DNA from 2 places in the Anabaena azotica SJ-1 genome. Region 2 is predicted to be linked to the other one. Evidence: riboswitches for the same ligand, from Rfam matches in the RefSeq annotation. Region 2 holds a riboswitch; the other holds the start of a gene.

Region 1 (15,372 bases), 1.9 Mb from region 2:
ATAAATCTAAAACACCCTCACCTTATCCACCTTTTCCCAAGGTAATTCTATATCACTCCTACCCACATGACCATAAGCAGCAAGCTGACGATAAAAACCACCTTTATTTAATGAAGGTAAAAACCTTAAATCAAATTTCTTGATAATTCCTGCTAACCGAAAATCAAAATGCTTCTCTAAAATTGTGGTAATTTCCTCATCAGAAATCTTCCCAGTTCCAAAAGTTTCTACCTGCACACTCACAGGTCGAGAAAGTCCGATAGAATAACTTAATTGCACTTCGCACTCATCAGCTAATTTGGCAGCAACGACATTTTTAGCGGCATATCTGGCAGCATAAGCACCAATTCTATCTATTCTAATCGGGTCTTTGCCACTTAAAGCTGAACCGCTATGTTTAGAATATTCACCATAGGTATCAATAGCGTTTTTTCTACCTGTTAAACCTGCATGGGTAGTCGGTCCACCAGTAATAAATCTGCCATGAGGATTAATAAATATTCTAGTTTTGGCATCAGGTTTAATTTTTTCATTTGCAAATACAGGATGAATTACAGTTTCTCGAATATCATCTTGTAATTGCTGTAAATCCGGTTCTGCACGTTGATTTTGACTAGCGATAACTGCGATGCTGTGAATTCTATAAGGTTGACGATTTTTATATTCCACACCCACCTGAGTTTTACCATCTGGTGTCAGATAGGGCAGAATTTTCTGCTTTCTCACTTCACTAATTTGTCTTGCTAATTTATGTGCCAACCAAATCGGTAAAGGCATGAGAGTATAAGTTTGATTGCAAGCAAAACCAAAAACTGTAGCCTGATTAGTAACAGTAATTTTCTCTATTTCTCCATCCGATAAAATCTTTTCATCAAATAAATGATGGTCTTCTGGAGGTAATTCTGTTAAACTAGTTAAAATACTACAATTTTTACCATTAAATTCTGTTTGTTGATAACCGACTTGTTCAATTACCTGCCTTGCTATGTTGGTAAAATCAACATTGGCATTGGGTTCAAATCTGGCAGCAATAAAAACAATACCTGTAGAAACTGCACATTCTGTAATGATTCTTCCATAGGGATCTTGTTGTAAAAATCGGTCTACAATGGCATCACTAATCTGATCACAAAGTTTATCAGGATGTCCTTCTGTGACAGATTCTGATGTAAACATAAAATCTTTTTTCATAATGATTCACCTCACCCACCGTACTCAAGTTGGATTTTTTCCTGTAATTTTAATATTTTTAGTTCCTTCATTCACCAATAGCGGTAACACTGCACCACCAGTAATTACAGCAGCATCTACTATATTCAATGGGGCAATTTTCAACAAACTCCGCAACTGTGGCACGGTTAAAGCTAACAATTGAATCCCAAAAGAACCAAAAATAGCTGTTTTTAAATAAGGATTAGGTGGTAATTTTTCTTTACTAAAAATACTGTGTTTTTCAGAACGACTACTAATAGTATGTAGTAGTTGCCCTGATGTTAAAGTCATAAAAGCTAAAGTGCTGGCTTGAGGACTAATACCATATTTGAAAATACCGTAACCATAAGCCGCTAAGGTACTAATTGATATAGCACCAGACTCAAACACAATTCTGCCAAAGTCGGTATTTTTAATAATTGGTTCGTTAGGATTGCGTGGTGGTTGATTTAATACGTCTGGTTCTGGTGCTTCCATAGCTAAAGAAAGTCCAGGGAAGATGTCAGTTACCAAGTTCAACCATAAAAGTTGAATTGCATTTAAAGGTTCACCAATACCGACTGCGGTAGCGGTTGTCATGACCATGATTTCGCTGAGATTTGTAGCTAGGAGAAAATGCACAGATTTTCTGATATTGTTGTAAATTGTTCTGCCGCGACTGACAGCAATCATCATTGTTTCTAATCTGTCATCTTCTAAGACAATATCTGCAACTTCACGGGCAACATCTGTTCCTTCTTTACCCATTGCTACACCGACTTGGGCAGCTTTTAATGCTGGTGCGTCGTTAATGCCGTCACCGGTCATGGAGACGACTTTACCGGATGTCTGCAATGCTTGAACTATTTGTAATTTATTACTGGGACTGATACGGGCAAAAACGTCTACTTTGTCGCTGAGTGCTGCTAATGCTTCAGGAGTGAGATTATTGAGGTTGTTGGAGTCGAGAATTTCTAATTGGGGATGTCGATTTAATTCTAACTCTTTTGCGATCGCATAAGCTGTAGGACTTTGATCTCCGGTAATCATCACCGTATCTATTCCTGCTTGATGGAAGTCTGCAATTAATTTTTTTGTACCTGTTCTCAGAGGATCTGCCATTCCTACCAAACCCAACCAAATTAAGTCTGATTCATGATTATTGTTGTTATTAATTTCCTCAATATAACCATAAGCTATTGCTAAAACTCGCAAAGCTTTTCCTGCCATGCGATCATTTTCCATTTCCATTTTCTGCCGTTCTTCTACTGTTAAAGTTACTATTTGCCCGTTTTTCATCCATCTGTGGCAGAGTTGTAAAACTTCGGCAGGATTTCCTTTAACAGCAACCATTTGATTAGTATTATGTGTAGCGTGAATTGTACTCATCAAATTGCGATTTTCCGAACGCAAATTAGTTTGCAATAAAGGGTATTTTTCTCTCAAGGCAATGACATCTACTCCTGCATTAATTGCGGTGTCAATCAAAGCATTTTCTGTTGCTGAACCAGTAACTACATATTCATCACCATTTTTTTGACTAATTTGACTTTCATTACAAAGAACTGAAACATGAATTAATTTTAATAATTCATTGTAGATATAGGGATTAATAGTTTCTTCCCCAGCAAGAAAATCTCCATTAGTTACTTGAATATGTTTACTGTCGGTGACAATTTCCACTACCGACATTTTATTTTCTGTGAGTGTCCCGGTTTTATCTAAACAGATTGTCTGCACCGACCCTAACGCTTCTACTGCATTTAAACTACGGACAAGAACGTGATTTTTTCGCATATCGCGAATGCCCAAAGCTAGGGTAGTAGTGGCAATTGTTGGTAAACCTTCGGGAACTGCTGCGACTGCTAAAGATATAGAGGATTGCAACATTGGCAATAAACCATATCCTCGTAAGATTCCCATAGCAAAGACTAAACCACATAATCCCATACCGATGAAAACAATTTGACTACCTACTTGATCTAATTGTTTAGCAAGGGGAGTTTGGATTGTGGTTGCTTCACCAACTAGTTGCTGAATTTTGCCCATTTCGGTAAAATTGCCTGTAGCAACTGCCACTGCTAATCCTTTTCCATTGATAACTAATGTGCCTTTATAAATCATGTTTAAACGATCTGCTAAAGGCACATCTTCACCATTTAAAGATGTAGTTATTTTAGTTATAGGCAGACTTTCTCCAGTTAAAGCAGATTCATCAACATTCAAATTATCTGCTGCAATAATGCGGGCATCTGCGGCAATATAGCTACCAGGTTTAAGAACTAAAATATCTCCTAAAACTACATTTTCTGTGGGAATTGCTGTTTGATTACTATCTCTAATTACCAAAGTTGATTTTTCAGCCCGATTTTTTAGGGAATTAATAATGCGTTCTGACTGACTTTCTGTAGCATAACCAATAGCAGCATTTAATCCCACTACACCCAAAATTACTACAGCATCAATCATGCCCCCAGTAGCAATAGAAATTCCAGAGGCAATAATTAGTAAAGCCACTGGCAATGATTTAAATTGCTCAAGTAACATAGCTAGTTCAGAACGTTTCACTGTTGTTGATAACAGATTTTTTCCATATTTTTTGAGGTTATTATTAGCTGTTTCATTGGATAATCCTGAGATATTTGCAGTATTTAATGCTTTTAAAACCTTGTCTACTGCCATCAAATGCCAGTCTTTGGTTTCTTGCTGATGCTTGACAGCAAGTGGTTGATGTTTTGTAGCTTTGGCAGTTTTTACTAATTTATTACTATGATCAAAATCGGAATCGGACTTATCTTTATAATCAAATAAGACCTTATGAATTAAAAATTCTATTTTTTTATAGCTTATATTCTGATCAAAAATAACCAAAATATTGCTAGTTAATATATTAGCAGAAACATATTTTATTTCCGCAAAATTTATAAGCGATCGCTCTAAATAATTTTTCAGAGATGGTGAGCGATAAAGTTCTTTAATTTTAAATCTAGTTCTCCCTTTGATACTCGCGTGTATTGCTTGAATCACTACTTTTTTGCTCCTGAAATTCCATGGAAACAGTATTAATTGATAAGTTCGTTAATTGCTCTTCATCTTCATAATTCAGTCTTGTAAAAATATCGAAAGCATACCAAGCCAATATATACCAAGGGGCATCTTCCAGTTCTAGTCCTTTTCTAAACAGTTGTCTAAGGGAAAGTAAGGCAATTCCTAGAGGTAATATCACCCGCAAATCAGCAACACCATTTGTCATTCTCTCCACATCAGCATTTATATCAGATATGATATTAATCAAATCTTGAGCCACTTCTGATTTACCATTTGTGACATGATTCGGGTAAATACTAGAGCTAAAACTATCTGGTTTTTCTTTTCTAGCATCAGCTGTTGCTTTTTCAAATACTTCCCCTATTTGTGCAACTGCATCCTTAAATTTTTCAGAAAAAAGAATACTATCTTTAATAGTATTTTGAACTACAGGTTGTTTCACTGCTGACGCAATAGGTAGAATTAGTGGTGAAAAAATTATTGCTGTCAAACCTTCAACAATTGTGTCTAATGTAGATGCCATTTTTTAATCTCCATTATTATCACAAGTTCTAATCCCTATATAAGTATAATTAAACAACAATCTCTTGACCTCAGCCTCAAGTTACAGAATTATTTATTCACTATTATCCAAAATGAATATTTTGATTACAAAAATATCTCTGGGGTTATATACCATATAGCTTATTTGTTGAGGAATTATACCTTTAGATTCATGTAATCGGAATCTAAAAATATTCATACTAAAAAAATAGTTGATAACCAGTAAACCTGGTTTTACTCCTCAACCGTTACTTACTAAAAACAAATCAATGACAAATTCAAACGACAGTAATCAACAAATTAATCAGTTACGCACACTGATTAAAGACATTGAATATGTAATGTTAACTACAGTCGATGATGATGGTAGTTTACATAGTCGTCCTATGTCTATCTTTAGTGAAATAGATGCTGATGGCATACTCTGGTTCTTTACCTCTGCTGATTCTCATAAAGTATTTGAAATTGAACATCGTCAACAGGTGAATGTGAATTTTTCTTCACCTGATAAACAGAGATATGTTTCTATTTTAGGTACAGCAGAAATAGTAAGAGACAGGAATAAATTACAAGAAAAATGGCAACCCAAATTACAAACTTGGTTTCCTCAAGGAATAGATGAAGCTAATTTAGCTTTGCTAAAAGTGAATATAAATAAAGCAGATTATTGGGATAGTCCATCTAGTTCTAGATCACAAACAATTAATTTGTTAGAACTTGTACACCGTTAATTTAAATTCAAAATATCTCCTACCTTCGGCACGGCTTTGCCTAACGGAGACGCTACGCGAACAAAATTCCAAATAAATCCTGTGGATCTGTTGTTAGATTTTTGAGGATTTGTATAAGGCAATTATGGGGAAATCGAATCATGAACAAACAACCAATTGTCATGGCAGTTTTGTTAACATCCAGCTTATTTACCATTACTTATGGACACAAAATTGCTTTATCTCATCCAAATTTAATACCCATGCAATTGACTCAAAATAATGTAAATCAGAGTGACCAGCAGTTTATCACTAAAGTTGCTCAGGGTAATTTAGCGGAGATTGAATTAGGACGACTAGCAGAGCAAAAAGCTGAAAGTAATGAAGTAAAAGAATTTGGCAGACGTATGGTTGCAGATCATACGCAATTCAATCAAGAACTTCAAGACTTGGCTAATCAAAAAGGTGCTAATTTTCCTTCAGATATTGGTAAAGAAAATAAAAGAATAAAAACCAATTTAGAAAAGTTGTCTGGTGCTGATTTTGATAAAGCATACATCCAGCAGATGGTAGCAGATCATAACAAAGATATTGCTTTATATCGTCGTCAATCTCAACAAGGTGATGATGAAGATTTGAAAAATTGGGCAACAAAAAATTTGCCTCTTTTGGAAGAACATTTACGTCTAGCTCGTTCTATTCAAGATAATCTCACAGGACGTGGTAGAAAATAATGAAGGCAGAAGGGATGATTAGTGAAAAATTGTTAATTCTTCATAGTTTGTAGTTGGCACTGAATCACTAACTACAAACTTTTATTTTTATTGATTTTTAGTTGGCACTAGTTACCCCGTTCATTTTGTGGATGAGATTTTTCGACATACTGAATTAAGCTTTCTGCCATTTCTACAGAGGCAATAATTAATTGCTGTTCCATATTTCCATAACCTCCTGCATCACTAAGTTGGGGGTAAATGTGGGGATTAGATAGCATAGCTGCCAGTAATTGAGATGCAGTTTTTTTCAATTCATCAGTTTGTGTGTTCATACACCTATTCCTGCCAGTCTAATGGCGGTTCTACAAGCGTTTCTGAGGATTTACCAACACGCACACCAGGTTTATCAACTATTTTTACGGTGCTGGCTTGGGGTCCTTCTTCACCTTGTTCCCAAGAAAAATTTACACCGGTGCCAATTTCTAAACGGTCAAAGTCATTATGTAAAACGCTATTGTGGTGAAAATATATTTCTTGACCATCTAAAGTTTTCAGAAAACCATAGCCATTTTCTCGAAATAACTTAGTCACAAAAGCTGTATTTTCTTGCGCTTCAGTATGTCTGTTAGCTTGTTCACTTGGACGTTGCCGTTGAGTAATTTTAGTTAACTGCTGACGCATGGCATCAAAGGTTTCTCTAATTACTGCTTCTAGCGGTTGATATTGGATACCTTCACCGGGATTTTTTTCTGCTGCTAGTTCATGACCAGGGGGAATTGTGAGATCAATTCTGACTCGATATGGAGAACCCGTCCGCGGTCGGTCATGTATTTTTTCAATGGCAATGTGACAGCTATTGATGTAATTACAAATATGCTCTAATTTGGCAATTTTTTCATGAACTAAATTATCAATTGCTTCTGATTTATCTAGATTACGATAGGTTATTTCTGGAGGAATTTTCATGCTTTTTTAATCCAAATCATAGATGGGCTATATTATTTGAATAGTGTGCTTCTTTTTATCTTCATTTTTTGTTTTACTTAACTACAGGATGGGTTTAAGTGTAATTACAGCGATTTTCAGGCAAATGAACCACAAAACAATCTTTAAAATCCTTGTAGAGAAGTGTAGAGAAGTTGTATGTAACGTCTCTACTTTGGTATAATTAGGTGAAACCTGCTGTAAGTTTTCGCTGTTATTATCATTAGCTAATTTTAGCTAAATAAAAAAATCTTTATATCTAACTAAGGTGAAGATATTTTTTAATCTATGTATATACCATAGGACTTACGCAAGTGTCACACCAAACATCTATTTTATGGTGCGTCAGGTATCAAATATCTGTTTATTTGCAGGATTTATGAAGTCTGACGCACCCTACTAATATGCCATTTGCGTAAGTCCTGTACCATAAGAAGGAATTTTCAGATCCTCCTAAATCCCCCTTAAAAAGGGGGACTTTGACTCTAGTTCACCCCTTGTTAAGCTGCAAAAATCTGAGGTTGGTTTTGATATTGTTCTGCTGCTTGCATCATCAGCCGCAGATAAAGTTGAGATAGTCGAGAAGCCACACTATTCCAGCTAAAAGCAATTTCTACCCGTTCGCGTCCAGCTACACCTAATTCGTCACGCCAAGATGGATTAGCAAGTATGCGGTCAATAGCATCTGCAAAAGCTAAGTCGTTTTTGGGGGGAGCGAGTAAACCTGTAACTTCTGGTACAACTGTAAATTGCAATCCACCGACATCACTAGCAACAACGGGAGTCTGACTAGCCATTGCTTCAATAGCCACTAACCCAAAAGGTTCGTAGTGACTAGGAACAACGCAGACATCAGCGGCAGCGTAATAGTAAGGGAGGATGCTATGATCTAGGCTACCAGGAAAGATGGTTATATCTTCGAGTCCTAGTTCTGCAACAATGTTGGTAATGCGATCGCACTCCATGCCATCAATGTAACCAGGACGACTACCACCACCAATTACTAGTTTCAGCTTTCCCTCACCTCTAAACTTAGACTGGGAAATGGCTTTGACCAGAGTTTCAATTCCTTTGCGCCTATCAAAACGCCCAACATAAAAAACCATTTTGGCATCAGGGGCAATTCCTAGCTTTTCCCTGGCTTCTAACCTGGGAAGTCCACCAAATTTCTGAAGATCAGTACCACAGGGAATCATTTCTGTTCGTCCCCTGTGAGAAACTAGTATTCGCAGATGCTTTTGTTCCTGGGGACTGGTAGCAACCACACGGTCTGCTGTTTCCAAACAGGCTTTTTCCACTGCTAACCTTTGGATAGCAATCACGGGAATATGACCCACACTTCTGTATTTAACTGCCCCTAGAGAGTGGTAAGTATGCACTTGAATCAGTGGTTGACGTTTTTTCAGTTCCATACCCACCCAAGCAGATAACCAGTAGTTGGTATGCACTATGGGATAATATAATCCTTGCTGCTGTTGGAATTTCTGAAATTCAGCCACAAATTCCGGTAGATAGTCAAACAAATGATCTCGTCCAATAAACTCTGCTGGCCCAGCATTTAACCGAATGGTGCGACAGTTGGGATGATGGGGTACGATTGTTGCTTGTCTCGGACTACTGCGACGAGTGAACATATCCACTTGCCAGCCTTGTTCCGCTAAAGCCATACCTACTTGATGCACATAAACATTCTGACCCCCAGCTTCTTCTTGACCAGTTTTTGCAGATGGATCACCATCAACGGAAATAAGCGCAATCCGATTTTGTATAGTCTGGAACATAGTTGAGTTTCACCTCAAGGCAACTAATCCTGCCACAGACGCTAGAATTGAAGGTATGATTATCCTCTCCTCAAAGGTCGAGGGCAGGTAAAACGAAGCGCAAAGTTACCAGCCAAGGATACTGACGAGAACAGGACATTACTTGTAATAATGTTGCTCGTTCAGTCTCCTCCCAATGCCGACGAAGTTAGCTGACGGGCTAGAACTGAGAGATGTTCTTCTTCTATAGATTGTGGATTTCAAATTCCGAAATCTAGAAAGATTAGCCCCAAATTTGGTTCCTCCGTTCCCAGTTGTCCTAATACATAGCTTAGGGATTGGGATTAGGCAGACTGATTAATTGTCCTAGAAAATATAACAGGTAATTTTCCAGGAGTCAAGGGGTGTAAAGAACAAAATTTATGGCTGGGCTGGGTTATAGCGTTTCTCTTTAAAGCAACAGATGTTGTGGTGGCTCAAGAGTAGGCAAAAGGGAAAATAAATGATGAATGCGGCGATCGCTGCGCTCAAATAAGAGACCAGCTAAGTTCCATATACTAGTTCCGTATCAATGGATACGTAAATAATACGGGAGCAAGGTCACGCCCCGTGTTTTTAAACCAGGGTAGAAAAGTAGTGGTGTTAGAATAAATCGTGGTTTGTTTAAAACTTTAACCGGAATCAAGATAAATGCGGACTGTAATGGGGCTGCAAATATTATCCGTAAAGTAGCGATGATGGCTAAGTTTGATTTAGCCCGAATCAGTAGAGGTTGTTTAAGTCAGCCTAAGAAAGTCTTTTTATGGACTCTTCGGAAATCCCCGCGTCTAGCCTTCGGGGGCAAGCAACAGACCGGGGAAGCTTAACCAGCACCGTGATTCGAGGGCTGTAACTGTGACCCATGAGATAAACTTTAATATCTCTGAAAATCTCTTTATCGGCAATGGTGAAATGGCGGCACTCATGCGATCGCACGATTGGTCGCAAACATCGCTCGGTGCGGTCGAAACTTGGTCACAAAGCTTGAAAACAGCCGTGCGAATTATGTTAACCTCTCGCCAAGCCATGTTTGTTTGGTGGGGTAACGACCTGATCAACCTGTACAACGATGCTTACAGAGCCATTCTCGGAGGCAAACATCCAGAGGCACTTGGTCAAAAAGCTGCTGTCGTCTGGCAAGAAATTTGGGATCAAATAAGTCCTCGTGCAGAAACAGCACTATTCCAAAATCAAGGTACTTACGATGAAGCCTTGCTGCTAATTATGGAGCGCAATGGCTACCCAGAGGAAACCTACTACACTTTTTCCTATAGCCCTGTTCCCAATGATGACGGCAGCACCGGGGGGATTATTTGTGCCAATACGGACGATACACCCCGGATCATTGGAGAACGCCAGTTAGCATTATTAAAGGAATTGGCAGCCAAAACGGTAGAAGCTCGTACATTTGATGAAGCCTGCACTTTCAGCGCCAACTGTTTGGCAACCAATCCCTACGACCTGCCGTTTGCGATGATTTATTTGCTTGATCCTGCTCGACAATGCGTGGTTTTAGCTGGAACTTGCGGAATTGAGCGAGGGCATTTAGCTGTTCCTGAAATTGTTGCGCTTGATGATGATTCGCTCTGGCACTTTGCAGAAGTTTTGACAAGCCATAAACCGTATTTGATTTCTGATTTAGAATCACTATTTCGTGACCTGCCAACCGGAGCATGGAATCGCTCACCCCATCAAGCTGTGGTATTGCCAATCCCACCATCGGGACCGACGGGTAAAGCGGGTGTATTGGTGGCGGGTTTAAACCCATTCCGGCTGTTTGACGATAACTACCAAGGATTCCTGAATTTGGTGTCAGCGCAAATTGCTGCCAGTATTGCCAATGCTCAGGCGTATGAGGAAGAACGCAACCGTGCAGAAGCTTTAGCTGAACTCGATTACGCCAAAACCACTTTCTTTAGCAATGTCTCCCACGAATTTCGGACTCCCTTAACTCTCATGTTGAGTCCGTTAGAGGAGCTATTAGCAGCAGATGACCTGTCAGAAGGGCAGCGGCAGCAGGTCGTTTTGATACATCGCAATGGATTACGTTTATTAAAACTGGTAAATACACTACTAGATTTTTCGCGCATAGAAGCGGGAAGGGTACAAGCTGTATATGAACCCACTGACTTAGCCACTTTTACCGCCGAATTAGCCAGTGTCTTTCGTTCGGCAATCGAACAGGCAGGCTTACAGTTGATTGTCACCTGTGAGCGACTATCAGAACCCGTCTACATAGATCGGGAAATGTGGGAAAAGATTATTTTCAACCTGCTCTCCAATGCCTTTAAGTTTACTTTTGATGGAGCGATCGCTCTCACCTTGCGACAAGTAAAAAACCAGGTGGAATTGAAAGTCAGTGATACAGGAATTGGCATTCCTCAAGCAGAATTGCCCCTATTGTTTGAGCGGTTTCACCGAGTCGAAGGAGCGCGGGGCAGAACTCAAGAAGGCTCAGGCATTGGACTAGCATTAGTGCAGGAGTTAGTGCGGCTGCATGGTGGTCAGGTGCAGGTTGAAAGTGTGGAAGGCAAAGGTACAACCTTTACTATCACCATTCCCACCGGCAAAGCCCATTTACCCCACAATCGCATTCAGGCAACACGAACCTTAGCTTCCACCGCATTAGGTGCAGCCCCTTACGTGGAAGAAGTTTTGCGCTGGCTACCGGAAGAGGCAGGGGAGCAGGGCGCAGGGGGCAGGGAAGAATTTTACCCATCACCTATCACCTGTCCACTGTCACCTGTCACCTGTCACCTGTCACCTTCCTCTCCTCGCATTCTCCTAGTTGATGACAACGCTGATATGCGGGAGTATGTGAAGCGATTGCTGAGTAGTCAATATGTGGTAGAAACTGCTACTGACGGCATAGCGGCATTAGAGGCGATCGCTCATCATCTACCGGATTTGGTACTGACGGATGTGATGATGCCCCGTTTGGATGGCTTTGGTCTGCTCAGTGCTTTGCGGAGTAACCAGCATACCCGCGAAATTCCTATCATTTTGCTGTCTGCTAGAGCCGGAGATGAAGCAAAAGTCGAAGGATTAGAAGCTGGAGCCGATGATTATCTAATCAAGCCCTTTTCTGCCCGTGAATTGTTAGCACGAGTCGAGGCAACTTTAAAACTGGCGCAACTGCGGCGAGATGCCATGCAAAAAGAGCAGTTGCTACGACTGGAAGCAGAAACGGCCAAGCAAAAAATCGAAACTATTTTATCGAGTATTAATGACGGGTTTTATGTCCTCGATCGCCACTGGTGTTTCACCTATGCCAATGATCGCTCTTGCCAGATCATGAAAATGGAGCGTGAGCAGATTCTCAATCACAGCTTATGGGACTTGTTTGCAGATACCATTAGCACTGATATTTACATTCAATTTCAGCGGGCATTCAGTGAACAAACGCCCCTCCAGTTTGAGTATCTTTACACCACCTGGAATCGTTGGTATGAACACCGAGTTTATCCTTCGCCCGATGGACTGACGGTTTTCGTCACAGATATTAGCGATCGCAAACAAGCGGAACTGGAAGTCCAAAAATTTGTTTCCTTTGCCGATAACAGCACGGAATTTATCGGGATGTGCGATATGAATTTTGTACCGTTTTATGTCAATAAAGCAGCCAGGCAGTTAGTTGGGCTAGATGACACACAGCAATATAGCGAAACTCCAGTCAGGGAATTTTTCTTTCCTGAAGATCAGGATTTTATCGTCAATGAATTTTTCCCCCGTGTTTTTCGTGAGGGAAAGGCTGAAGTGGAAATTCGTTTCCGTCATTTTAAGACTGGTGAACCATTGTGGATGATTTACAACGTTTTTCACATCACAAACGCGAAAAATCAGCCGATTGGTCTAGCAACTGTTAGCCGCAACATTACGGATCGCAAACAAGCGGAACTGGAACGCGAACGTCTACTTGCCCGTGAACACCACTACATCAACCAATTGCAGGGATTGACCACCGCAGCAGTAGCAATCCATAATTCTGCCCTTTCCGTTGAACAAGTTTTGCAGGTAATCACGGATCAGGCAGCATCTATTATTGGTGTTCACCAATCTGTCACCAGCATGACGATTGACCAGAATTGGTCACAGGCAATTACCGCTATCTATTTGTCTGACAAGTATGCTCAGTGGCAAAATTACGATCAAAAGCCAGATGGGTCTGGTATCTATGCCTTGGTGTGTCGCCTGAATCGCCCAATTAGGATGACCCAAACCGAATTAGAGGCACATCCTTTTTGGCGAGGCTTTGGCAAAGAGGCAAAAAACCATCCTCCCATGCGCGGCTGGATGGCTGCTCCCCTGGTAGGACAGGACGAACAAAATATCGGGTTGATTCAACTTTCCGACAAATATGAGGGTGATTTTACCGAAGCTGATGAAGCAATTCTGATGCAGTTAGCGCAAATGGCATCTGTCGCCGTGGAAAATGCCCAGTTATATCAAGCAGAACAGCAAGCACGGTCAGCAGCAGAAGCATCACGGGAAGAAGCCCAAGCGGCCAACCGGATTAAAGATGAATTTTTAGCGGTGTTGTCCCATGAATTGCGATCGCCACTCAATCCCATCCTTGGTTGGTCAAAACTGCTGCAAAACAGTAAACTAGATGAGTCAAAGACAAAGTTAGCTCTGGCAACTATTGAGCGTAATGCCAAGCTGCAAGCTGAATTGATTGAAGATTTGCTCGATATTTCCCGGATTTTGCAAGGCAAGCTCCATCTGACAATCAGCCCGATTAATTTAGCATCAATGATTCAAGCGGCGCTGGAAACCGTGCGACTGGCGGCAGAAGCTAAATCTATTCAGATAGAGGCAAACCTTGATTCTAAAGTGGAAAAGGTTTTGGGTGACTCAACCCGCTTGCAGCAAGTAGTTTGGAACTTGCTTTCCAATGCCGTTAAATTTACACCCGCAGGTGGTCGGGTTAAGGTGCTATTAGAACAGGTTGACAATCAAGCTCAAATTACTATCAGTGACACCGGAAAAGGCATTTCTCCTGATTTTCTCCCCTATATGTTTGATTACTTCCGTCAGGCAGATAGCACAACTACCCGCAAGTTTGGTGGACTGGGATTAGGATTAGCGATCGCCCGTCACTTGATTGAATTGCATGGTGGAACGATTCAAGCCCAGAGCCAGGGCGAAGGTTTGGGAGCCACATTCACACTTAGACTTCCGGTTATGCCTTCTCAACCAATGGTCAATCCAGATCCTCAATCATTAACACAATCTCTTGATTTAAATAGTGTCCAAGTTTTAGTAGTAGATGATGATACCGATACAAGAGACTTTATTGAGTTTGTATTGGAACAAGCTGGGGCAAGGGTGATTACAGCCGCTTCCGCTCTTGAAGCACTTACAGCTTTAATGCGTTCCCAACCTGATGTACTAATAAGTGATATTGGGATGCCAGAAATGGATGGCTATATGCTGATGCGACAGATCAGAGCCTTGCCACCAGAGCAGGGTGGACAAATTCCGGCGATCGCCCTGACTGCTTATGCCGGAGATTTCAATCAGCAACAAGCACTAGAAGCAGGCTTTCAACAGCATATCGCCAAACCGATTGAACCAGAGGAATTGATCAGGGCAATTTCTAGGCTTTTAGGGTGAGCTACAAGTAATTAGATCCATAGGAAAAAGTTTTCAGGACTTCTTAACCTAAAAACAATTTATAGGCGGGATTTTGGCTTTCATCCCAATAGTGATAACCCAAGGAATCAAGAAATATTTGCCATTCTTTCATTTCATGGGGTGGTACTTGCATTCCCACCACAATTCGCCCATAATCTGCGCCGTTGTTGCGATAGTGAAATAAGCTGATATTCCAGTCGGGAGACATAGAACCGACAAATTTCATTAATGCACCAGGACGTTCAAGAAATTCAAACCGATATAATAATTCATTTTGAGCCAGGGTAGAATGTCCACCGACCATGTGCCGCAGGTGCAATTTTGTTAATTCATCATCGGTTAAATCAATTGTTTTTAAACCACTGGCTTCAAATTTATCAACTATTTTAGCTGCGTCGGCGCGATTTTCTATTTGCATTCCGACAAAAATATGAGCTTCTTTATTATCAGCAATGCGATAATTAAATTCAGTCAAATTCCTGTTACCAATACATTCACAAAACTGACGCAGACTTCCTGGTTTTTCGGGAATATTCACCGCAAAAATCGCTTCTCGACGTTCCCCAAATTCTGCTCTTTCTGCCACAAACCGCAAGCGGTCAAAGTTCATGTTAGCACCGCAAGCCACGGCGATGAGGGTTTGTCCTTGGATTTGTTCTCGTTCTGCGTAGGCTTTAGCAGCTGCGATCGCCAATGCTCCAGCAGGTTCTAAAATAGATCGTGTATCCTCAAACACATCTTTTA
Region 2 (15,372 bases):
AATCGTTTAAATAAACAGTTGCAAGGTCAATTTGCTGGTCAGTTACAAGTTGCAGGTCTTTTGGGTTCTGCTAAATTAGCTGATGTGCGTGCTGCTGGTCAAGTGCAGTTTAGTAGAGGGATTCCGGGAATTAATTCTCCTTTAAATGCAGCAATATCTTGGAATGGTCAACAACTGACGATTCCCCAAGCCAGAACGGCAAATTTAAATGTTGGTGGTTATATTTTAGCTAATGCTCAACAACCAGGCATACCAGAAATTACTCAATTAAATCTGAATGTGCAGGCACAGAATTTTGACCTCCAACAATTACCATTAAAATTTCCTAATGCTGTAGATGTGATAGGAAAAGTAGATTTTCGAGGACAAATTACAGGAAAACCAACTACACCAAATGTTGTGGGAACTCTGAATTTAAGAAATTTACAAGTTCAGAAATTTGCCTTTGAACCGTTATTAACTGGTAACATCAATTTCGTGCAAGGTCGGGGGTTGAATTTGGATGTTGCAGGTAAACGTGACAGACTAGCAGCTAATTTAAATTCTAATAATCGAGCTAATGCCTTTTTAGTAAAATGGCAGCAAGCATCAGCCACAGGTCAAGCAAAAGGCGATAATTGGGCAGTTAAAGTCAATAATTTCCCCTTACAAGCCTTAAATTTAAATTTACCTAATAATACTTTTTTGGGCAAAGGTGCATTAGCTGGGTTTTTAACTGGAGATTTGCAAATTAATCAAAAGACATTAGCCACCAGGGGAAATATTGCGATCGCACAACCGAAACTTGCTAGAATTAGAGGCGATCGCTTCACAACTCAATTTAACTACAACAATAATATAGCCACCTTCACCAGCAGCGAATTTACCAAAGACCAAAGCCGCTACCTATTTGACGCTACCCTCAAACAAACCACCACCGGACCACAGCTGCAAGCCAAAATAAACATCAACCAAGGCAACATTCAAGATTTACTCACAGTTGCTCAAATATTTGAACTCCAAGACTTACAAAGAGGTTTAGCAGCACCAACTTACGGTACATCTGCGGATTTAACAACCAACCCGCGAGGTTTATCAGAACAACCTTTATTTAATCAAATTCAGCGTCTATCGGAAATTAAGGCACTCCTAGCATTACAAGAAGAAAAACGTTTAGAATCCAAACCCATTCCAGATTTAACAGACTTAAAGGGAATATTCAACGGGGAAATTGATATTAATACCGCCACAGTCAACGGACTAGCATTACAGTTTAACTTACAAGGACAAAACTTTACTTGGGGTAGAGAAACAGAACCAAATCGTTTTTATCGTGCTGACAAAGTTATCGCTGAAGGTAGTTTTGAAAAAGGCATTTTGCGTTTACAACCTTTACGCATCGCATCTAAAGAAAGACTAATAGCCTTTACTGGTAATATCGGTGGTGAAGAACAATCAGGAAAATTGACAGTCAAACGTTTCCCAATCCAACTATTAAACAACTTCGTCAAATTACCAGTCGGGATTACAGGTAATCTCAATATTGATGCGGCATTAGCAGGTAATATAGCCAATCCTCAAGCCAGAGGACAATTAAACATCACAGAAGGAACTCTCAATCAGAAACAAATAGAATCAGCTATTGCTAGTTTCAGTTATACAAATGGACGGTTAAACTTTGGCAGTCAGGTTGTAGCTACTGGGACAGAACCTGTAAATATCAAAGGCAATATTCCCTATCAATTACCTTTTGCATCCGTCAAACCAGATAATAACCAAATTAGTCTAGATGTACAAGTAAAAGATGAAGGATTAGCCCTATTAAACTTGTTCACTAACCAAATAGCCTTTGAAAGTGGAGAAGGAGAAATAGACCTGACTGTCCGGGGAACAAGACAACAACCATTAGTTAAAGGAATTGCCTCTCTTAATAATGCCGTCTTTGAAGCTCAAGCTCTACCAGATAAGCTCACAAATGTTTCTGGAAAGGCAACATTTGATTTTGATAAAGTATTAGTAGAAAATCTCCAAGGTCAGTTTAGTAATGGTAAAATCGAAGCTGCCGGAGAAATTCCTATTTTTAACAGTCAAGATATAAAAATAGATAATCCTCTCACCGTAAATCTGGAAAAATTAGCTTTAAATCTCAAGTCATTATATCAAGGTGGCGCTAGTGGTCAGCTACAAATTACTGGTTCTGTATTACAGCCAGCTATTGGTGGTAATATAGAATTATTTAATGGTCAAGTTTTATTAACAGAATCTAGCACCTCTACCGTATCTAAGAATCGTTCTGAATCATCACTGCTGGCAGCTAATAAACAAAACAAAATCAACGATGTTAACAGCGGAATTACAAAGTTAAATAACTTAGAAATAAAGTTAGGAAAAAACGTAAAAATTGCCCGTCCACCCGTCTTTAACTTCCTAGCATCTGGCAATTTAAATGTTACTGGTTCTTTAAGTGACCCTATTCCTGAAGGAACTATCAAATTAACTAAAGGTGGAGTAAATTTATTTACAACCCAATTCAATTTGGCTCGTAACTATAAACATACCGCAACGTTTAGAACTTCTCAACCCCGTGACCCTGACTTAGATATTAAGCTCTTTGCTAAAGTATTAGATGGAATCCAAACCAGTGAACTCAGCAGACAAGTTTCTACAGGATTATCCGCATTAGAAAGTGTACGAGTTGAAGCCACCGTCAAAGGACCTGCGAGCAAGCTAAATGATAATTTAGAACTGAAAAGTAGTCCCACACGCTCACAAACAGAAATTGTCACGTTATTAGGAGGTGGATTTGTCGATACCCAAGGACGTGGTGACAGTACATTAGGGTTAATTAATATTGCTGGTTCGGCTGTTTTCAATAACTTTCAATCTGCATTTAACCAAATTGGTGATGCTTTTGGGTTAAGTGAACTGCGTTTATTTCCTACTATTCTTTCTGATAGACCTGAAGCTGGTAAAAGCAACTCTACTTTAGAATTAGCATTAGAAGCGGGTGTCGATATTTCCAGCAAATTTTCTCTTTCCAGTATCAAAATTTTGACAGCTAGTGACCCTTTTCAATGGGGTATTAATTACAGAATAAATGAAGAGTTTCGTGTCCGTGCTTCCACAAATTTAACAGATGATAGTCGTGCTGTTATTGAGTTTGAAAGAAGGTTTTAACAGAGGAGGCAGAAGGCAGAAGGCAGAAGGCAGAAGGCAGGAGGCAGGAGGCAGGAGGCAGAAGGCAGAAGGCAGGAGGCAGAAGGTTATTTATTCTCCTCTGCTCCCCATCTCCCTGCTCCCCTGCTCCCCTGCTGTAGAAATGGGAACTATACCGTATGTTTACGGAAGTATGCGTTGAATTTATTTGAAATTCAGTGAAATAACTATGGTTTATTTAGCCTAATCTAAGGAAAATAATTACAGTCTTAAACAAATTATACTAACTCTGTTCATTTGGAATAAGGAGTTACTACAAAGGAATTGATATGGCAGCAAGTGAGTCCTCTGTGCAGTATGATGGTATGGAGCTAATACACTTATACCACCAAAAACCTTCAATTAAACTACGTAATCAACTTGTAGAAGTGCATAAGGGCTTAGTACGGAAGATGGCTTATAAGTTTATCCATCAATGTAATGAGCCTTATGAAGATTTAGAACAAATTGGTTATTTGGGTTTAATCAGGGCTATTGAACGTTTCAATCCTCACCAGGGATATGCGTTCAGTTCCTTTGCTATACCTTATATTCGCGGAGAGATACTGCATTTTTTGCGCGATCGCTCTACTTTATTAAAAATACCCCGTCGTTGGCAAGAACTTTACAATGCTGGGCAAAAAATTCGTAAACAGTTGACACTATCTCTAGGTCATCCTCCTAGAGAAATTGATATTGCCACCCAACTTAATATTTCTTTACAAGAATGGCAAGAATGTAAATTGGCTGTTCAAAACCGGATACCTTTAAGTTTAGATGCAACTACAGCTAACTACACTGATTATCAAATAACTTTAGGTGATATTCTTCCTTGTCCCCGTACTACTCTGCTTCAGCAACAGGAAGAGGAAAGATTACAACTCCAAGGGGCTATAAATATGTTAGATGATAAGCCTCGGATGGTAGTTGAGTTGGTCTTAGTTAAAGAATTGACTCGTAAGGATGCTGCTAAGAGAATTGGTACTAGTCCGATGACCGTTACGCGCTATCTACACAAAGGTGTGAAAGATTTGATTTGCTATTTGCAACCACCAGTGGAGTCAAAAGTCTTAAGTGCTTAGTTATTCTTCGTCTGAATCAGGATTGACAAGATTAGAGGATGAACAGGATTTTTTTGTCTTTATATCCTGTAAATCCTTAAATCCTCAACATCCTGATGCTGACATGAGACTATCTAGATTTTATATCAGCTTTAAGTCGTTAATTTATACAAACGCAAATCTTTTCTGGCATCAACATCAAATTTTAACCCAATCTCCATTCCTGGGGTTGTTTTAATCTCAGAAATTGACTCACCATTATGCTGAATACTCTTTATAGTAGCTTCTTGACAGTAGGATTTACCTACTAAAAATACACTATTTCCAACTGATAATGGATATTCTCTGTCTGCTGTTAAAATTGCAGCTTTAGGTTTTTTCAACCACTCTGTAATTTTACCAATTACTTGTGCTTGACCGATTGATTCTGATTCCTTCTTCTCAAGAACTCGCCACGTCACTAACTCACAGAGTGCTTGACATAAATTTTCAACAAAATCACATAATTCTAAGAGTGCGTTAGCTGCTAAAAAATCATCTATATTTGTTCCATGTGCTGCATCATTTCGATAACTAATTAATGTATTGAGTTCTTGTTCAGGAGTATTTTCATTTGCTCTAATCTCTTCAACAAAATATTTTATATCTCTATGTGTTAATATCCAACTCCAACTTTCAGAAATACCAGCATTGGCTAATAATCTTTCTAAGCTATTTTTACGTAAATTCTGTTCATGGAATAGAAAAGCCTCTGGTAATAGTTGATATTTATCTTCTCCAGATTCTCCATTCAATAAACCCAGCATAACTTGTTGTACAGATAGATTTTTATATCTATTATTATCTTCCTTCAATATTTCTTGCAGCAGTCTTCCTACTCCACTTTGGTGAGTTTTACGAATACTTTCGTTTAAGTCTGAATACTTTAGAGATAAACCTGGTAAAAGAATTAACCAATCTCGAATTAAGTCTTCTACAAAGGTTTCATAAATAGCATATAAACGAGTGACGACAGCACAATGATCATAAACACGCCAATCAGTTACTTCAGGAATATATTGAAACATATCATCGAGGATTGTTTTTGTTTCTTCAGAATATAAAGAAACATCTCCAAAAGCAATCTCTCGAATTTTCTCATTAGTTTTAATAATGGAACGAATTGTAGAAATATTAGCTTTTACAGCCATGAGCAGATTCTGAAACATTGCTTTTTACTCTGCTATGACTTGAGAGAGCATATCATCGAACAGTTTGATTCTCTCTTTTAGATCATCTTGCGTTTTTCCACCACCTGTAAAAAGCTTGGCTTCATCTTCTCTAAAAAGTCTCTTTGTTTCTTCGAGGAGTCTTGGCTTTCGAGCAACTAAACTATCTGCATCTGCCAAATGTCTACTAAAACTGACCATCACGGCATCATAATAAGCTTTGTATGATCTATCCTTCCAAGTATCAGACTGAGGATCAAAGGGCTTAAATAAGTTTTCTCTATATATTTGGTGAGCTAGATTTATAGTTTGGATGAAAATGTTTTTCAGAAATTCAATGTCTTCATCAGAAAACGACAGACTTTTCATCATATATAAGTCGAGAAATCCTTCCATACCCCTACTAAATTTATCGGTATTACGCAATGCAAAAAATCGCAAAACTAATTCTGCATCTTCCATCTTTTTATAGAGGTTATTTTTCAGAAGTTTTTCATCATCATTAATAGGAATATTCCAAGCTTCTGCAAATATTGGATTAGCTGATAAATCAAGTAATAATTGATTTAATTTGCCATAAAATGAAGAATTACGTATTTCCTGACGACTGAGTTTTACACCACCAGTGTTAACACGCTCAAATACAAGCTTTCTTAAAAATAATGCTTCTTCTGGACTAGATGTTGACTCTGTAATTAAAACTATCGTCGATATAGAGCGACGATCAATTCCTGCTTTAATTTTGGCTGGTAGTTCCTTGTAGGTACGTCCATTTAGTTCTGGCCAAAGTTCTAATCCTGTCAATTTAAGATCATTTTCATAGAAATCTCTCAGGGCAGTAATTCTCTGTTGACCATCCATGACTTCATAAACATTATATTCTTTCTCGTAAAGAATAATTGGTGGAACAGGAATATTAATCAAAAAAGACTCTATCAGTTGAGATTGCTTTTTTTTATCCCACCTATCTCTTCTTTGATAAAAAGGTCTAACATCCATGTATCCGGTTTTCTTTAATGATTCAACGAAAGTCGGAAGTTTTTCCCGGTTTAATTCAGTTAATATTCGTTGCTCACCCTTCTCATATTTATCATTTATTTCTTGATCAGACATAGTGACGTGGTTTAAAGAGGGTGTTTGTTCCCACATCATTTCTTCAGTTGGAGTTAGAAGTTGCATTGACTACATTCTCCATAATATTGATAAAAATAAATAAACCTATCTACAAATTAGCTTAACCTGATTTGTTAAGGGTTAAAACATAATTTACAGATAGGTCTAACAACTATCTAGATTTTATATCAGCGATCGCTCCCCTAGTCATCGCCGCAATAGCTTTATCCGTTGCTTTGGGTAGATGATAGTATTTACCTCCGGCTGTTTTGGCTAATTCCTTCGCAAAGCCAGTAGAGACAAACTTACTCTCTGTATCAATTACCAATAATTGCATACCAGCAGCGCGAATTCTGCCAGCAATATCTAGTAATTCGGCTTTGATATCTGGCTTTTCTCCTGGTTCTTGGGGTTCACCTAAAGAACGAGATAAAGGAATGTTACCACGACCATCAGTAATTGCTACGATGACAACTTGACCAATATCGCCTCCCATTTGGGCATTGATTCCCACCCGCACGGCTTGAGTTAAACCATGTGCCAAAGGTGAACCGCCACCACAGGGTAATCTTTCTAACCGATTTTTGGCTAAAGCAATGGAACGGGTAGGGGGTAATAAAACTTCTGCTTGTTCTCCCCGGAAGGGTATTAAAGATACTTGGTCACGGTTTTGATAGGCTTCGGTTAAAAGCTGCATGACTGCACCTTTTGCAGATTGCATTCGGTTTAAAGCCATTGAACCAGAAGCATCCACTACAAATACTACTAAAGCGCCGGCTTTTCTCACCAATCGCTTAGAACGCATATCTCCTTGTTCGACAATGACTTTTTTATCTGGTTGTCTAGCGCGTCGTGCTTTTTGATACGGTGCTGCGGCTCGCAATGTGGCATCTACGGCAATGCGTTTAACTTTGCCTTTGGGTATCATTGGCTTGATATAGCGTCCCCGGTCATCTGAGAAGATGATGCTGCGACTTCCAGATTTACCTTGCCGTTGTGCCATTTGGGTAAAATAAAGCACACTTGGGTCAAGGATTACCCCTTCTGGGTCAAAGATAAACTCTTCGGGAATCTCAGGTGGTTCTTGCTGTTCCTGTTCTTCCTGCTGTTCTTCCTGTTCTTCTTGTTCTTCTTCTTGCTGTTCTTCTGAGTCGTCTTGACTTTGGGGTGGTGGGGGAGGTGGTGGTGGTTGGTCTGGTGGTGGGGTTTGAATAATAGTTGTTCTGGGAACTATAACTAATTCTACAGCCCGACGTAAATCTTCGGCGTTGACGGTGTTGCGTCCTTCTAATGCTGCTGCGGCTTTTGCTACGCGCACTGCAAACAATTCTGCACGATGTCCTTCTACACCACCGCGAATGGCTTCATTAACCAGATAGATAATTTGTTCTTGGGTAATGGTGACTTCTTTTAACCATTCCCGTGCGAGGAGTATTTGGGTTTTGAGTGAGTCTATGTCTTCGCTGTATTGTTGCAGGAATTCTGTGGGAGATTTAGAATAGGCGATCGCTTGCTCAACTGCTTGTACTCTTTGATCTAAACCCAGAACTCCGTCTGCTGATAGTGCGATCGCAATTCTATCAAGTAAATGTTCTCTAAGCGTCCCTTCCTCTGGGTTATAAGTCGCAATAAACAACGGTTTGCAAGGATGTTGAAAACTTATCCCTTCCCGTTCAATTTGGTTGCGTCCGTCCGATAATACCGATAAAAGTTGATTACTAATTTGTTCATCTAATAAATTGATTTCATCCACATACAACACACCCCTGTTACCCGTGGCCAGTAAACCTGGTTGAAAAACCGTATCACCTTGTTTAACCGACTGTTCCACATCCACAGAACCTAAAAGTCGGTCTTCGGTAACACCAAGGGGTATTTGTACAAAAGGAACAGGAATAATTTCCGTTTCTATTTCCTGTCTTTGTTCAGCTAACAGTTTATCATCCCATTCTTCCGGGTGGTTCGGGTCACAGTTGCTAACAGAATCTTTAACAACTTCAATAGGTGGTAATAAAGCGTGAATTGCACGCGCCATCACAGATTTAGCCGTACCGCGACGGCCTGCAATCACCACACCCCCCAAACCAGGGTCCACTGCTGCTAACAGCAAAGCTATCTTAATTGCTTCTTGACCGACTACAGCTGTCAGTGGAAAAGCAGTCATTGTCGGGGTAATAGTAGGCGCAGGCATTGTTTCCTTAATAGTTATTATAGTTTTAGTCTAGCAATTTCTGGCACATTTAGAATATATATAAAAACAATTCCTAAAGAAGAAAGATGTATAACCACGATTCAAGTTAAACGCTTCACCCTAGAAAAATATCATCAACTTACGAAAATAGGCTTTTTTGATGAAGATAATCACATTCAACTTATAGCAAAGAAAAAATTATTGACCTTCGGAGATAAACATATGGTACAGCAATTCACACCAGACACTAAACCAGAAATCATCTACCCTGATAGTGATGGAAAACCAATGGCAGAAAATACAGAACACTATGAATGGATAGTTAAAATTAAAGAAAATTTAGAAATCTTATTTGCTTCAGAAAATGATGTATTCATAGCAGGTGACTTGCTTTGGTATCCAGTAGAAGGAAGTGTAAAAACCCGTCAAGCACCTGATGTCATGGTTATTTTTGGTAGACCAAAAGGTAGACGTGGTTCTTATAAACAATGGGAAGAAAATAATATTGCTCCCCAGGTGGTATTTGAAATTCTATCGCCAGGAAATCGTAGCCAAGAAATGGCGAGAAAGCTACTTTTTTATCATCGTTATGGAGTAGAAGAATATTATATCTATGAACCAACAACACTAGAATTAACCGGACTTATTCGCCAAAAAGAATGGTTAGAAGAAATTGAAGAAATTAATGGTTGGATAAGTCCACGTTTAGGAATACGTTTTGAGTTAACATCAGACAATTTAGAAATTTATTATCCTGATGGAAGAAAGTTTCTTACATCTCTGGAATTAAATCAACAATTGGAACAAGAACGTCAAAATTATCAAGACTTATTAGCAAAATTGCAAGCTAAAGGAATTGATATCAATACACTTTAAAAATCAGAAAAATTAGATCCCCGATTTCTTGAATTTGGGGATCTACAACTAACCAACCGCAAAACCTGTATATGGTCTCATTAAAGGTTCATGAAAAGCCAACACAATATCTGATTTTGGTACTCCTAATTTAACTAATTCATCTGCTATATCTATCTCAGTTCCATTATATTGAATCCAAATTTTACCATTTTTAACATCCAGATGTAAAACACAACCATACATCGGTCGGCGATTTTTCCAACCTGTATAAACAACCTGATAATGATCTCGTTCTTTATCAAAAATCAGTTGTGTTTCTACTTCCTCATCTGATGGACTTCCCTTAGCATATTCAATTAATAATTGTTGTATATATTGACGATATTTTTCTATTTTTTCCACAATACAATTACCTCATCATTTGGGTCATAAACTATTAGACTCAGTTGGAAATGTTCAATCACATCTACTACAAATGGCAATTGAAAAAATGTCTCATAAGGTGTTTTGGGAACTGCTAAATATAAAAATCTTTCAGGTTGTTGTTTTTTCAAAGCAAAACGATAGTTAAGAAACTGACCTAATGCTGTATGAAATTCAGAAATATTAGAGGAACTAATAAAGCTTTTAATCTCAACTGCGATCTTTTCTTCTCCTTTTTCAGCAGCTATCATTCTTTCTGCACCTAAGTCAATTTGCATATCAATCCTACCTGAGCGAATTCTCAAAGGGTCATCTGTTATCACCCAACTCTCTTTTTCTAATCCTTTTTTTACAGCATCATGGAAAATATCTTTAGCTGACATGAATTGATAATTTAGTCTTTTTATCTATTATAATAACAGTATTTCGCCATGTCTAACTTGAGTATTATTCCTCCTAATGCCTTTTGTAAATAAACGAATTACACATTGTAATATCATAAATGTTGTGGGGTGTGCATCCTGACCGCCCTTGCGTACTAAATTTTACATCTCTTGTATAGACAGCATCTTGTTAAAAACAGTAAAATTATATATTGTATAATTTCATCACACAGTCCAATGGCTATTAGTAATCACGAACGAATTAATAGAGCTTTAGCTACTCTATCGCAAGGATTATATTCCTATGTAGAAAAAGAAATGCGAACAATACATGGTGAACGTTGGTTATCAGTAGCTAAATCTTGTATATTTGACGATCTAACACTCAGAAGAAATCTAGAAGAAACTTTACAAGAAGATGTTTCAGTTCTGCTAAAATTAATTATTAAGCAGTGGGATAATGTTTTCAAGAAAAAACTAAGTAACGCTGAACGTGCTTTGGTCAGTGAGTTAATTGACGTGAGAAATAAATGGGCGCATCAATCAAGGTTTTCCACAGATGATACTTATCGCGCTCTTGATAGTATGACAAGAATTATGAAAGTAATTTCCGCCTCTGAACTAGATATTATTGAAAAGCAAAAACAAGAAGTTTTGAACATGCTTTCTCCAGAAAAAGCGGAAGAAGCTCGTATCAAAGAAAAATTATCTGAGGTACATAAACTTCTGATATTCTCAAATGAAAAACTTCTCCGTCAAGCATTAACCCACCGTTCTTATGTCAACGAAAACCCAGGAGAAGGAGAACACAACGAACGTTTAGAATTTCTCGGTGATGCTATTCTCAACTTCATCAGTGGACAATATCTGTATCGTTGTCATCCCGAAAAAGGAGAAGATGAATTAACTCGTCGTCGTTCTGGATTAGTAGAAGAAAAACAACTAGCAAAATTTGCCCTAGAAGTAGGTTTAGACTTCAGAATGAGATTAGGAAAAGGCACAATTAGAGATGGAGGTTTTCAAAACCCTAACCTACTCAGTAGCACATTTGAAGCTGTCGTTGGTGCATATTATTTAGATAATAATTGCGATGTTGAACCACTCCGAGCTATTATTGAACCATTATTTGAATCTGTCTCAGAACACATTGTAGAACCTCGTTCAAATGTTGATTCCAAAAACCGATTTCAAGAATGGGTACAAGCTCAAGGTATCACAAATCCTCCCAAATATGTAACAGAACAAATAGGGGGACCATCCCACGCACCAGAGTTTAGAGCTAAAGTATTAGTAGAAGGTGAAGAATACGGTGAAGGTAAAGGACGCAATAAAAAAGAAGCAGAAAAGGCTGCGGCTGAAGATGCGTTAGCTAGATTGAAAAAATGAGGCTTATTGGCTTAATAACTGTTAATTTCAAACAAAGACGTAAGATTATTCTTAATGTCTTTGTATTTACCCTCACGAAATATGTTTATTGTACAGCGAAAAATGAATTGAACCGCTTGATGTAAGTAGGTAAGTAACTAATTTATATTTTCTATACTGATGTTATTACTGTTAATCAATGTTATATTTTCGCTATTACTATTAATTGTGAGTAAGTCAGCCTAATCCAACGCATCAGAGTCAACAGCGTGGGAACGGAGGAACCAAGTTTTGGGGCGTATTTTTGTTTTGATAGGTTAATAAATTTTTAACTAAATGTTAGAAAATAAGCCAAAATCGAGCAAAAAGGGGTATCTCTCAACCCTAGTCCGTCAGCTAACTTCGTAGGCATTGAGAGGAGACTGAAGAGACAGCATTTTGATAATGTTTTGATCTCATCAGTGTCCAAGGCTGGTACTGCTCAGTTTCAGTGTATCTGTGCTGAACTCTGTTGAGGTTACAATATGATTTTGCAACTAAATTTAGCTGCAATCTTTGCAGTTGCTGGACAATTTGCTTGGAAAAAAGCAAAACCTGTCATTTTTCGGAATGAGTTTTTATTGCCTGTTGTGGGGTTTTCGGGAATAATTTTACTGTGGTGGATAGTAGCACTTGCTAATCATGAATTAATGCCTACACCACCAGAAGCTTTAATAGCCAATCTTGACTACATCTTAAATCCCTTTTATGAACGAGGTCCTGGTAATTTAGGAATTGGTTGGTTATTATTAGCCAGTTTACGCCGGGTAATATTAGGTTTTAGCTTGGGTGCATTAGTAGCAATTCCCTTGGGCTTTTTAATTGGGATGTCTAGACCAGCAATGTTGGCTTTTAATCCCATTATTCAGATATTTAAACCAGTCTCACCCTTAGCTTGGTTGCCGATTTCTTTAGCTATCTTCAATTTGGCTGATCCTTCAGCTATTTTCGTTATTTTTATTACTTCCCTTTGGCCAACTATTATTAATACAGCCTTGGGAGTTGCTAGTGTTTCCAAAGATTATTTAGATGTGGCACGAGTGTTGGAAATGCCACGTTGGCGGCAGATGATCAAAATTATTTGGCCTGCCAGTTTGCCCTATATTTTTACAGGGTTGCGAATTAGTTTAGGCATTGCTTGGTTGGTAATTGTGGCTGTAGAAATGTTGACGGGTGGTGTTGGAATTGGGTTTTTTGTTTGGGATGAATGGAGTCGTTTAAATCTCAGTTCTGTATTTTTGGCTGTGTTTGTAATTGGCTTAACTGGCTTAATTTTAGATTATGCTGTGGGTAAGCTTCAAGAGTTAGTTACTCATCGTCCAGGAAGTTTGAAGTAGAAAAAATTATTTACAGCTATGGCAGGCAAGATGTCTGTCCCACATTGAAAAATAAAACTGCAAGATGCAATGCAAGTTTGCATTTGAGTGTCAACTTATTAATGATTGTGATAGATGGAAGGCTACAAAGCTTATCCAACAATTTTGGCAATATCTAAAATCCCAAATCGGGCGTTGCATAATTGCAGGATGAAATCGTTAAATTCAAGCTAGAAAACTATTTCTGTTTGCACCTTTGCTGAAGATAAAAATTATCCCATTAATCAGCAGCACGAAAAATCTAAAATCCGAAATTGTATACAATTATGAGTGAAAATCATTGGACGAGAAGAGATTTTATTAAGGGAATAGGTGCAACGACTGCGGGTTTAGCGTTGTCATCTTGTGCTATTTCTGGAGATAGGTCTGCTAAAGGACTGACAGAAGCAGCCTTAGCTGTAGAACAGGTAGTTAGACCCCAAGATTTAGAAAAACCCGATATTACAGTTGGTTATGTACCTGTTAATGATTGTGCGCCATTTGCGATCGCCTGGAAAAAAGGATTTTTCCGCAAATATGGCTTAAACGTTAAACTCAACCGCGAAGCTAGTTGGGGAAACTCCCGCGACGGTCTGATTTTTGGTCGTCTTGATGCTGCACCCGTCGTCTCCGGTGCTGTCACCAACGCCCGCATAGGTGCAGAAGGCGCACGTCATGCCCCCCTATGTGCAGCCATGACCATACACCGTCACGGTAACGCCATGACCATGAACAAAGAGATGTGGGACTTTGGCATCCGTCCTTGGTACGAATATCAACAAAAATATGGTGACGGTGCTTTAGAAGCCTTTGGCAGAGACTTCCGTGGCTATTTTGACAAACAACCCCCAGAAAAGAAAATTTGGGCAGTAGTTTTGAGTTCGGCTATTTACGAATACTTTGTTCGCTATATATCTGCGGCTGCTGGTGTAGATCCCCTGAAGGAATTTCGGGTCATCATCGTTTCCCCACCGCAAATGGTGACAAACATGAGAATTGGCGCTATGCAAGCTTACATGGTAGCCGAACCTTGGAACACCAGAGCAATTCAAGGTAACGAAGGTATCGGTTTTACATTCGCTCAAGGTAAAGAAGTTTGGCAAGGACACCCAGACAGACTACTAGGAGTAATGGAATCTTTTATCGTCAATTATCCCAAAACTTACCGTTCTTTGGTGAAAGCAATGATAGAAGCTTGTCAATATTGCAGTAAACCCGAAAATCGCCAAGAAGTAGCCGAATTACTGACAGAACGTTCTTTCACTGGTGCAAAACCCAAAAAACCAGGTGTTCCTATTACTAAGTTTACGGCACCGGGAATTATTGGCAATTATAACTATGGTGGTTTTGATGGTCAAGACCGTACTATTAACGCTGACGACACAACCATTTTTTATGATATTCCTGACAATATTCCCCACGAAATAGGAGAACATTCAACATTTTTATGGCGTTCTCGAAGTCTTTGGTTAATGACTCAAGCTGCCCGTTGGGGACAAATCAAAGAAATTCCCAAAAACGCTAATAAAGTAGCCGAACAAGGTTGGAGAACAGATTTATATCGAGATATAGCTGCGGAAATGGGAATTCAATGCCCCAAGGAAGATTATAAAATTGAACCACCAGAAGTATTCATAGATAAAAAAGGCTTTGATCCTAGCGATCCTGTCGGTTATCTAAATAGTTTTGCGATCAGGGCTAACGCTCCTACTCGCTTCTTCATGTCTTAAATATTCAAACAATACGGCGACAAATTCAGGAGGATTTGATCATGGAATATACAGCCTTATCACAAAATACTTATCAACAAGTTATGCCCCTTCATGGATTTCTAGAAATTGAAAATTTAGTCAAGTCTTATCCCACACTAGATAAAGGCAACTCTGTGATCTTAGATGGCGTTAATCTGACAATTGGTGAAGATGAGTATATTTCTGTAATTGGTCACTCTGGTTGTGGTAAATCAACACTGTTAAAAATTATCGGTGGTTTTGAAAAAGCCACATCTGGCTCAGTCCGTTTAGATGGTAAAGAAATCCGCAAACCAGGTGCAGATAGAATGATGGTATTTCAAAATTATTCTTTGTTACCTTGGTTAACTGTAAGAGAAAATATCCGTTTAGCTGTAGATGAAGTGCTAAAAAATGCAAATCGATCTGAAAAAATTAGCATTGTAAACGAACATTTGGCAATGGTAAACTT

Evidence for each region. A riboswitch is a leader RNA that binds a small molecule or an ion and turns the genes downstream of it on or off. The one in region 2 is predicted to bind cyclic di-AMP.
Region 1: it holds a riboswitch for cyclic di-AMP, as region 2 does, so the genes downstream of both, ACLLO5_RS13520 (glycosyltransferase) here and ntrB (nitrate ABC transporter permease) in region 2, are expected to answer to the same signal.

The regions. Positions count from the first base shown of each region.
Region 1 is NZ_CP178454.1:3,045,165-3,060,536, forward strand. It holds gene metK (methionine adenosyltransferase) at 7-1,191, opposite strand; gene ACLLO5_RS13490 (HAD-IC family P-type ATPase) at 1,216-4,218, opposite strand; gene ACLLO5_RS13495 (DUF5132 domain-containing protein) at 4,178-4,762, opposite strand; gene ACLLO5_RS13500 (pyridoxamine 5'-phosphate oxidase family protein) at 5,052-5,513, shown strand; gene ACLLO5_RS13505 (DUF4142 domain-containing protein) at 5,654-6,226, shown strand; gene ACLLO5_RS13510 (hypothetical protein) at 6,334-6,540, opposite strand; gene ACLLO5_RS13515 (HPF/RaiA family ribosome-associated protein) at 6,545-7,174, opposite strand; gene ACLLO5_RS13520 (glycosyltransferase) at 7,693-8,973, opposite strand; cyclic di-AMP (ydaO/yuaA leader) riboswitch at 9,135-9,313, opposite strand; gene ACLLO5_RS13525 (ATP-binding protein) at 9,904-14,607, shown strand; gene ilvA (threonine ammonia-lyase, biosynthetic) at 14,651-15,372, opposite strand, start outside.
Region 2 is NZ_CP178454.1:4,945,954-4,961,325, forward strand. It holds gene ACLLO5_RS21460 (translocation/assembly module TamB domain-containing protein) at 1-3,156, shown strand, start outside; gene ACLLO5_RS21465 (RNA polymerase sigma factor SigF) at 3,465-4,256, shown strand; gene ACLLO5_RS21470 (MAE_28990/MAE_18760 family HEPN-like nuclease) at 4,388-5,443, opposite strand; gene ACLLO5_RS21475 (DUF262 domain-containing protein) at 5,450-6,622, opposite strand; gene bchD (magnesium chelatase ATPase subunit D) at 6,729-8,747, opposite strand; gene ACLLO5_RS21485 (Uma2 family endonuclease) at 8,970-9,623, shown strand; gene ACLLO5_RS21490 (XisI protein) at 9,672-10,007, opposite strand; gene ACLLO5_RS21495 (XisH family protein) at 9,995-10,411, opposite strand; partial or broken gene ACLLO5_RS21500 (Swt1 family HEPN domain-containing protein) at 10,730-10,963, shown strand; gene rnc (ribonuclease III) at 11,072-11,797, shown strand; cyclic di-AMP (ydaO/yuaA leader) riboswitch at 12,006-12,202, shown strand; gene ntrB (nitrate ABC transporter permease) at 12,301-13,152, shown strand; gene ACLLO5_RS21515 (ABC transporter substrate-binding protein) at 13,458-14,900, shown strand; gene ACLLO5_RS21520 (ABC transporter ATP-binding protein) at 14,942-15,372, shown strand, end outside.